DNA from 3 places in the Streptomyces sp. NPDC086080 genome. Region 1 is predicted to be linked to each of the others. Evidence: riboswitches for the same ligand, from Rfam matches in the RefSeq annotation. Region 1 holds a riboswitch; each other region holds the start of a gene.
What was found. A riboswitch is a leader RNA that binds a small molecule or an ion and turns the genes downstream of it on or off. The one in region 1 is predicted to bind cobalamin.
Positions count from the first base shown of each region.

Region 2: it holds a riboswitch for cobalamin, as region 1 does, so the genes downstream of both, ACIF9R_RS05675 (cobalamin biosynthesis protein) here and ACIF9R_RS03685 (ribonucleoside-diphosphate reductase subunit alpha) in region 1, are expected to answer to the same signal.
Region 3: it holds a riboswitch for cobalamin, as region 1 does, so the genes downstream of both, ACIF9R_RS26795 (energy-coupling factor ABC transporter permease) here and ACIF9R_RS03685 (ribonucleoside-diphosphate reductase subunit alpha) in region 1, are expected to answer to the same signal.

Region 1 covers NZ_JBITRU010000002.1:357,202-360,430, reverse strand. Annotated here, with positions in the region: gene mctP (monocarboxylate uptake permease MctP) at 1-752, shown strand, start outside; gene ACIF9R_RS03690 (GNAT family N-acetyltransferase) at 830-1,336, shown strand; cobalamin riboswitch at 1,349-1,525, shown strand; gene ACIF9R_RS03685 (ribonucleoside-diphosphate reductase subunit alpha) at 1,648-3,229, shown strand, end outside.
Region 2 covers NZ_JBITRU010000003.1:340,511-343,739, forward strand. Annotated here, with positions in the region: gene ACIF9R_RS05670 (cobyric acid synthase) at 1-557, opposite strand, end outside; gene ACIF9R_RS05675 (cobalamin biosynthesis protein) at 554-1,495, opposite strand; cobalamin riboswitch at 1,615-1,758, opposite strand; gene ACIF9R_RS05680 (hypothetical protein) at 1,945-2,166, opposite strand; gene ACIF9R_RS05685 (anion permease) at 2,198-3,229, opposite strand, start outside.
Region 3 covers NZ_JBITRU010000026.1:40,465-43,693, reverse strand. Annotated here, with positions in the region: gene cbiQ (cobalt ECF transporter T component CbiQ) at 1-616, opposite strand, end outside; gene ACIF9R_RS26800 (energy-coupling factor ABC transporter substrate-binding protein) at 624-1,121, opposite strand; gene ACIF9R_RS26795 (energy-coupling factor ABC transporter permease) at 1,118-1,828, opposite strand; cobalamin riboswitch at 1,858-2,041, opposite strand; gene ACIF9R_RS26790 (ABC transporter substrate-binding protein) at 2,245-3,229, shown strand, end outside.

The sequences.
Region 1 (3,229 bases):
CGATCCTGCCGTTGTACTCGCTGATGCTGGGCCTGCTGGCGCTGCTCGGCTTCATGGCGATCGCGGCGGGTGTGAAGGTGCAGAACGGCCAGCTGGCGATCCCGCAGTTGTTCGAGAACATGTTCCCCGCGTGGTTCGCGGGAGTGGCCTTCGCGGCGATCGGCATCGGCGCACTGGTGCCGGCGGCGATCATGTCGATCGCGGCGGCGAACCTGTTCACCCGCAACATCTACAAGGACTTCATCAAGCCGGACGCGACGCCGAGGCAGGAGACCAAGGTCTCCAAGATCGTGTCCCTGCTGGTGAAGGTGGGTGCGCTGGCCTTCGTCCTGACCATGGACAAGACGGTCGCCATCAACTTCCAGCTGCTCGGCGGCATCTGGATCCTGCAGACCTTCCCCGCGCTGGTGGGTGGCCTGTTCACCCGCTGGTTCCACCGCTGGGCGCTGATCGGCGGCTGGGCGGTCGGCATGATCTACGGCACGGTCGCCGCGTACGGGGTGGCCTCGCCGACGCAGAAGCACTTCGGCGGGTCCGCGAAGGAGATTCCGGGCATCGGCGAGATCGGCTACATCGGCCTCACGGCCTTCGTGCTCAACGTGCTGGTGACGGTCGTGCTGACCTTCGTCCTGCGGGCCCTGAAGGCGCCCGAGGGCATCGACCGGACCAGGCCGGAGGACTACACGGCGGACGCGGGCGAACCCGGCGTCCGGACGGAGCTCCCGGCCGCCACGGCGGGCAGCGCCCACTGACGCCGCGGGCACACCGAGTGACGGGCCGCCGGGAGAACCGGCGGCCCGTTGCCGTACCCGTCCGGCACACTCGCGGCATGGACATCGTCATTCGGCCGGTGGAGCCCGGCGAGTACGGGGAACTCGGCGAGATCACCGCACAGGCCTATCTGCTGGACGGTCTGCTGGACTTCAAAGAGAGCGACGGGTACCTCGGTGAGCTCCGGGACGTGGCGAAGCGGGCCGCGGCCGCCGAGGTGCTGGTGGCCACGGAGCACGGGGCGGTGCTCGGCGGGGTGACCTTCGTCCCGGGCCCCGGTCCGATGGCCGACCTGGCGGGGCCGGGCGAGACGGAGATCCGGATGCTCGCGGTGGCCCGCGCCGGCCGGGGCCGCGGCGCCGGGGAGGCCCTGGTGCGCGCCTGTGTCGACCGGGCGCGGGCGACCGGGGGGTGCCGGCGGATCGTGCTGTCGACGCAGCGCACCATGCGCTCCGCCCACCGCATCTACGAACGGCTCGGTTTCACCCGCACCCCCGAGCGGGACTGGAACCCGCTGCCCGACCTGGACGACATCATGCTCCTCACCTATGAGTTGACGCTCTGACACCGGCGCGACACAACATATGGGGCTGCTGGCGGCACCCGGCACAAGATGTATGCTCATGCTCGCTGTCGCCGCAGGGGAATCCGGTGTGAATCCGGAACTGTCCCGCAACGGTGTCCCCACGCCTGCGCCCGCCGAGGTGCGCAGGGGGAGTCAGTCCGAGGACCTGCCGACAGTGCGCCCGGCCGTCCGGTCCGGGTGCTCCGACGTCCGGGCCTCGCGGAATGGGCCGGTGGACGCGACGCCGCGTGCGCTCGTGTGCTGCCCCCTGCGCTCTTCGAGGCCCTGTGCCGAGCGAGGGAGAGCCCCACGTGACCATCGCGCCAGCCGATCCGGCCTCAGCGATCGACGCGCCCCAGGAGAGCGACCGCCCGGGGACCGCGCTGCTGCGGACCCTGACCGAGCTGACCGCCGACCTGCGGGGCGCCGACCCCGGACGGGTCGCCGCCGCCGCCCTGCGCGGCCGGTCCGCGGCCGCCGACGAGGCGCAGCTGCGGGAACTGGCCACGGAGACGGCGGCCGGGCTGATCTCCGAGGACCCCGCCTACTCCCGGCTCGCCGCCCGGCTGCTGACCATCGGCATCCGCGCCGAGGCCGCCTCGCAGGGCGTCACCTCCTTCACCGGCTCCGTCGCGGCCGGGCACCGCGAGGGGCTGATCGCCGACCGGACCGCCGCGTTCGTCCGGCGGCACGCGGACCGGCTCGACGCGCTGGTCGACCCCCGTGCCGACGACCGGTTCGGCTACTTCGGTCTGCGTACCCTGCACAGCCGTTACCTGCTGCGGCACCCGGTCACCCGCAAGGTCGTCGAGACACCCCAGCACTTCCTGCTGCGGGTCGCCGCGGGTCTCGCCGAGGACGACAGCGCCCGCTCGGTGGACGAGGTCGCCGCGCTCTACACGCTGATGAGCCGCCTGGACTACCTGCCCTCCTCCCCCACGCTGTTCAACTCCGGCACCCGGCACCCCCAGATGTCGTCCTGCTACCTCCTCGACTCCCCCAAGGACGAGCTGGACTCGATCTACGACCGCTACCACCAGGTCGCCCGCCTCTCGAAGCACGCCGGCGGCATCGGTCTGTCCTACTCCCGCATCCGCGCGCGGGGTTCCCTGATCCGCGGCACCAACGGGCACTCCAACGGCATCGTGCCGTTCCTGAAGACGCTGGACTCCTCGGTCGCCGCCGTGAACCAGGGCGGGCGGCGCAAGGGCGCGGCGGCGGTCTACCTGGAGACCTGGCACCTGGACATCGAGGAGTTCCTGGAACTGCGCGACAACACCGGGGAGGACGCCCGCCGTACGCACCATCTGAACCTCGCGCACTGGGTGCCGGACGAGTTCATGCGGCGGGTGGAGGCCGACGGGCGGTGGTCGCTGTTCTCCCCGGTGGACGTGCCGGAGCTGGTCGATCTGTGGGGCGAGGAGTTCGACGCGGCGTACCGGGCGGCGGAGGCGAAGGGCCTGGCGAGGAAGTCCCTCCCGGCGCGCGAGCTGTACGGCCGGATGATGCGCACCCTCGCGCAGACCGGCAACGGCTGGATGACCTTCAAGGACACGGCCAACCGCACCGCCAACCAGACCGCCGAGCCGGGCCACGTCATCCACTCCTCGAACCTGTGCACGGAGATCCTCGAGGTCACCGACGACGGGGAGACGGCGGTCTGCAACCTGGGGTCGGTCAACCTCGGGGCGTTCGTGGAGCACGGGGACATCGACTGGGAGCGCCTCGACGAGACCGTGCGCACGGCCGTGACCTTCCTCGACCGGGTCGTCGACATCAACTTCTACCCGACCGAGCAGGCGGGCCGCTCCAACGCCCGGTGGCGCCCCGTCGGTCTCGGCGCCATGGGACTGCAGGACGTCTTCTTCAAGCTGCGGCTGCCCTTCGACTCCC
Region 2 (3,229 bases), on a different contig from region 1:
CGGGACAGCAGGGCGACCGTGCCGAAGAACGACGCGAAGACGCCACCCCGGTCGATGTCGCCCACCACCAGAACCGGCAGTCCGGCGCCCCGGGCGATCCCCATGTTCACGATGTCCGTGCGCCGCAGATTGATCTCGGCGGGACTGCCCGCGCCCTCGCAGATCACCGCGTCGTACGCGTCCCGCAGTTGCTCCAGGCAGTCCAGCACCGTGCCGAGCAGCCGCTGCTGGCGTCCGCCGTGGTAGCCGCGCGCGCTCATCTCACCGACGGACCTGCCCAGCAGCACCACCTGGCTGGACCGCTCACCGCCCGGCTTGAGCAGCACGGGGTTCATCAGCGCCGTCGGCTCGACCCGGGCGGCCTGCGCCTGCATCGCCTGCGCCCGCCCGATCTCGGCGCCCTCCCGGGTGACGAACGAGTTCAGCGACATGTTCTGCGCCTTGAACGGCGCGACCTTGACGCCCTGCCGCACCAGCCACCGGCAGATCCCGGCGGTGACCACGCTCTTGCCGGCGTCCGAGGTGGTCCCGGCGACCAGCAGACCCCCACCGCTCATGGCGTACGTCCCTTCACGACGCTCCGCGCGAGGGCGCCGGCGCCGAGGGCGAGCCAGCCGACGCGCCGTGAGAGCCGTACCGCCCGGTCGATGTCGGACACGGTCACGGCCCGCCCGCCGCTGTTGAGGACGGGCCGGTGCTCGACCCGTCCGCCGTAGGAGAGGGTCCCGCCGAGCCGTACGCCGAGGGCGCCCGCGAAGGACGCTTCGACGGGCCCGGCGTTGGGGCTCGGATGTCGGTACGCGTCGGCCCGCCAGGCCCGTACGGCACCGCGCGGGTCCGGACCGCCGAGCGCGGCGAGTACGGCGGTCAGCCGGGCCCCCGGCCAGCCCGCGATGTCGTCGAGGCGGGCGGATGCCCAGCCGTAGCGGCGGTAGCGGCGGGACTTGTGGCCGACCATCGCGTCCAGGGTGTTGACGGCCCGGAAGCCGAGCAGGCCCGGCACCCCGGCGGCGGCGCCCCACACCAGGGCGCCCACCACGGCGTCCGAGGTGTTCTCGGCGACGGACTCGACCACCGCGCGGGCGATCCGGTCCGCGTCCAGCGTCTGCGGATCCCGGCCGCACAGGTGCGGCAGGCGGGCCCGTGCCGCCTCGACGTCCCCCGCCTCCAGCGCCCGTCCGATGGCGCGGGCCTCACGGGCCAGCGAGGTCCCGCCGACGACGGCCCAGGTGGCGACGCCGGTCAGGGCGGCGGAGGCGGTGGGGGAGGAGCGTACGCAGCGGGCGGCCAGGCTCCCCAGTGCGACGGCCGAGCCGACGCACACGGCGGTGTGCACGGCGCCCCGGCCGCGGTCGTCCCGCCACAGCACCCGTTCCACGGCAGCCGCGGCCCGCCCGAAACCGGCGACCGGGTGCCCACGGCGGGGATCGCCGAGCAGCAGGTCGCCGAGGAGGCCGGCGGCGGCACCGTACGCGAACACGCGATCGGCACCCATCGGGTTCAGCCGGTGACGGATCCGGAGGGAGCGGCCCCGAAGCGGGGTGGGGAGTCGCTGATCGACCTCGGCAGGCTGCCGCGCATGGCGATGTGTCCTCACTCAGGGTGTCCACGCCCTGGCTCGACGAGACCGGCGGCGAGAGTTCCTGGCTCCCGGGGGTGTTCCACCCCGGTGACAGTGGCGGGACCGCGCCGGAATCGCACCGGCTTCCTCTTCTGCCGCCGTATTGGCTGAGGCAGTCCACCACGGTCCGTCAACGGCCGTCAACCTGCCGTTGACCTGCGGGGCTGAAGTGTGCTGAGGCCCACAGCGGGGCTCCAGTGGGTGAACGGCGGGCGGCGGGGGCACACGCCGACGGGCGGTGCGGGAGCCGGGAGCTCACGCACCGCCCGTCGGACGGAGACGCTCCGCGGTCGGATGACGACCGCGGCGGGTTCAGGTGGTACTCAGGCCATGATCAGGTAGATCCCGTACGCCACCGCCGCCGCGCACGCGGCGAAGCAGACGTAGGCGCCGGTGACCGCCAGGCCGGCGGACTGGCCCTGCGCGGCGGCCCGTTCGCGGCGGGACAGGCCGCTGATACCGAGGGTGAACAGGCCCACCAGGGCCACCGTGACCACGAGGCTGACGCCGAAGACGGAGCCGAGGGCCGCCCAGTCGATCTTCATGGTGCTCTTCTTCCTTCGTGCCGGGCCGCGGTCAGACGGCGGTCTTGGCCGGCGGTGCCGGCTCGGCGGGGGCCGGGATCGTGGCCGAGAGGTCCTCGGTGACGGTGCCCGCGGGGGGCGGGGTGACCGCGGCCATGGCCTGCGTCACCACGCCGGACGGCTCCTCACCGGATTCCTCGTGGTCGTTGACGTTGGTGTGGTCGACGACCTCGCGCCGGGAGATCTTCCAGATCGCCGCGCTGGAGGCGATCAGGAAGACGGCCACGACGGCGGTGCCCCAGCTGCCGAAGCCGCAGATCCACTCGGCGAGGGCCGCGACGACGGCGGCCGCCGGCAGTGTCAGACCCCAGGCGACGAACATCCGGGTCGCGGTGGACCAGCGGACGACGCCGCCCTTGCGGCCCAGGCCCGCGCCCATCACGGAACCCGAAACGGAATGCGTGGTGGAGAGGGAGAAACCGAGGTGCGAGGAGGCCAGGATGACCGTCGCGGCGCTGGTCTGGGCGGCGAAGCCCTGCTGCGGCTGGAGGTCGGTCAGGCCCTTGCCCATGGTGCGGATGATGCGCCAGCCACCGAGGTAGGTGCCCAGCGCGATGGCCATGCCCGCGGAGAGGATGACCCACAGGGGCGGGTCGGAGTCGGGGGCGACGGCGCCGCCGGCCACCAGGGCGAGCGTGATGATGCCCATTGTCTTCTGGGCGTCGTTGGTGCCGTGGGCGAGGGAGACCAGACCGGCGGAGGCGATCTGGCCGGCGCGGTAGCCCTTCTCGGCGGACTTGCCGTTGGCCTTGCCGCCCATGCGGTAGGTCAGCCGGGTCGCGAGCATCGCGGCCAGTCCGGCCACCAGCGGCGCGGCGATCGCCGGGATCAGCACCTTGGTGACGAGGACGTCGCCGTGCACCGCGCCGAAGCCGGCGGAGGCGACGGTGGCGCCGATCAGACCGCCCATGAGGGCGTGCGAGGAACTGGACGGCAGTCCGACCAGCCAGGTCAGGAGGTTCCAGAGGATCGCGCCGACCAACGCGGCGAAGATGACCTCGGGACGGATGCCGGCCTCGTCGAC
Region 3 (3,229 bases), on a different contig from region 1:
CGGCGAGCCCCGTCTGCAGCCGCGCCGCCCGGTCGAAGGACCGGACGAACGCGGTCGCGCCGAGCCCGCCCAGCGAACGCCACGTCGCAGCCCGGGTGGTGTGCCCCAACCGGGCCGCCTGTGCCTCCCCGACCCGGCGCACCGAGTCCAGCAGCAGAAAGCTCATCCGGTACGTCACCAGCGCCACGTCCACGAGCGGCGCGGGCACCCCGGCGCGCACCAGCCGCGGCAGCAGATCCGACAGGGGCGTGGTGAACGCGAACAGCAGCACGCCGAGGGAGGCTGCCGAGGTACGGAGCAGCAACTCCCCGGCGTGCAGCGGCCCGTCCGGTGCCGGGGACACGAAGCCGCCCGGCCCGCCCACCCGCACCAGCAGCGGCAGTGCCCCGGTGACACAGAAGCCCAGCGGCACCCGGTACGCCCGCCACAGCCGCCGGGCGGGCACACCCGCCGGGCCGAGCAGCACCACGAGCGCGGTCACCAGCACCAGGGCCGCGCCCGGCCGGGGCGGCAGCGAGATCGCGAGCACGGTGAGCCCCAGTCCCAGCACGGCCTTGTCCACGGGGTGACGGCGGCGCCAGCGACTGCTGTGCGCCGCCGCGTCGATCGGCAGCACCCGGCGATCAGACCGGTCGTCCGGCGGCGGCGCCGTCGCCGGTTCCGGTACTCGTGTCCACCCCGGCACCGGTGCCGTCGACCGGGCCCGCCCCGTCACCTTCGCCGGTACCCGGGCCCGCCCCGTCACCTTCGCCGGTACCCGGACCCGCCTCGTCACCTTCGCCGGTATCCGTGCCCGCCCCGGCCCGGGAAGGCCCCGACGACCGCGCATCGCCCTGCCGCCGCCCGCGCCGCAGCCCGAAGTAGTAGGAGAGGACGCCCGCGCCGATCGCCGCCTGGAGGGCGAACAGCCCCGACTCGACCTCGCCGGACGGCGGTTCGTACAGCGGTGAGAACCACGGCTCGTACTCCGGTGCGATCTCGGTGATCGCCGTCTCCGCCTCGCCGTCCGCGCCAGTGAACGGCTCCTCCTTGTGGTCGCCGAGCCCGAGCACCAGCGGGAGCACGGCCAGCGCGGCCACCAGCGCCAGCAGCAGTGTGTTGATCCTCGCGTCACGGCTCATCGGGCCACCGCCCCGGCCGACTCCGCCGGCTTCCGCCCGGCCACCGACGTGACGAGCACGCCGAGCCGCGTCAGTTCGCCCCTGCTCGACCGCACCAGCATCCGCATCACCAGCACGGTCAGCAGCCCCTCGCTCACCGCGAGCGGGATCTGCGTCACCGCGAAGATTCCCCCGAACTTGCCCAGGGCGCCGAGGAATCCGCTGCCCGGGTCGGGGAAGGCGAGCGCCAGCTGCACGCTGGTCACGCAGTACGTCGACAGGTCGGCGACGAACGCGCCGCAGAACACGGCGGCCATCAGCGGCACGTCGCAGCGGCGCAGCAGCCGGTAGACGCCGTACCCGGCCCACGGGCCGACGATCGCCATCGAGAACACGTTGGCGCCGAGGGTGGTCAGCCCGCCGTGGGCGAGCAGCAGCGCCTGGAACAGCAGGGTGATGGTGCCCAGCACCGCCATGACCGGCGGCCGGAACAGGATGGCGCCCAGTCCCGTGCCGGTGGGATGGGAGCAACTGCCCGTCACCGACGGCAGTTTCAGCGCGGACAGGACGAAGGTGAACGCTCCCGAAGCGCCGAGCAGCAGGGTGCTCTCGGGATGTTCCCTCACTTCACGGATGAGCGACCGGGCTCCGTGGACGACGAACGGCGCCGACGCGACGCCCCAGGCGACCGCGTGCGCCGGAGGCAGAAAACCCTCGGCGATATGCATGGCTCAGCAGACCCTCTCCAGCACCTCGTGGATGGTTGACGCGCCCTGGCCGGTCTCCTGGCTGACGGGTACCACCGCCCGTGCTCCGCCTTCCCGGGTCCCGAAGAACCCAGTGGCTGCCCGTGAGGGCCGGAGCCGGACTTCCCGATCACAGTGGCGAGGGCCGCACCGGTATCGCACCGATTTCCCGTCACCAAGGCGTGGCGACAGTAATGCCCGTTCCGGTCCGGTGACAAGCGGCCCTCGGGGGCGCGCGGACGGCGCCCGGCGGCTCGCGGCCCGGCGCACACCCACGCGCTTGACAGGAGCTGCGCCGACCGTCGGGACGGGGGGACTGAGGGCCCGCCGTCCTGGGCAGAACCTTGCTGCAACTAATATGCAACAGCGATTTGGAGGCAAGAGGGATGCGAGGTTCGATGACGACCCGACGAATACGGGCCGCCGCCGCCACGGTGGCGCTGGCCGGGGCGGTCACCGCCTGCTCGGCGCCGGGCACCGGCGGCGCGGACGGCGGGGCGTCCGCCGCATCCGTGGTGATCGGGGTCTCCAGCGAACCGGACACCCTCAGCCCGCTCCTCGGTTACGGCAAGGACGGCAACTCCAAGATCTTCGACGGGCTCCTCGCCCGCACCGCCGACCTCGGCCTCGAGCCCGCGCTGGCGAAGGCGCTCCCCGAGGTCACCGACGGCGGCCTCACCTACACGTACACCCTGCGCGACGGCGTGAGGTTCAGCGACGGCGAGCCGCTCACCGCCGACGACGTGGTGTTCACCTACCGCACCGTGCTGGACGACAGGACCAACAACACCGCCAAGAGCGAACTGGACGCCATCAAGGAGGTCAGGGCGGTCGACGACGACACGGTCGTCTTCACCCTCGACCACCCGTACGCCGCCTTCGCCGCCCGCACGGTGCTGCCCGTCGTCCCCGAGCACATCGCCGGACGGCAGGACCCCAACACCGGCGCCTTCGGCACCGAACCGGTCGGCACCGGGCCGTACGTCCTCACCGGCTGGAGCAAGGGCGAGAAGCTGACCTTCAAGGCCAATCCGGACTACTGGGGCGGCGCTCCGAAGGTGAAAAAGCTCACCATGGCGATCATCGCCGACGACGACGTCCGCGCCACCCGGCTGCGCTCCGGCGACCTCGACGGCGCGGTCCTGCCGCCCGACCTCGCCGCCACCTTCAAGAGCGGCGACCACAGGAGGACGTACCGGGCGACGTCCTACGACTTCCGCGCGGTCTCCCTCCCCACCGGCAACCCCGTCACCGGCGACACCGCCGTCCGCCGCGCCCTCGACCTCGCCGTGGACCGCCGGGCCATGGTCGACACGATCCTCGACGGCGCCGGACGCCCCGCCTACGGTCCGCTGCCCCTCGACGACCCCTGGTTCGCCAAGG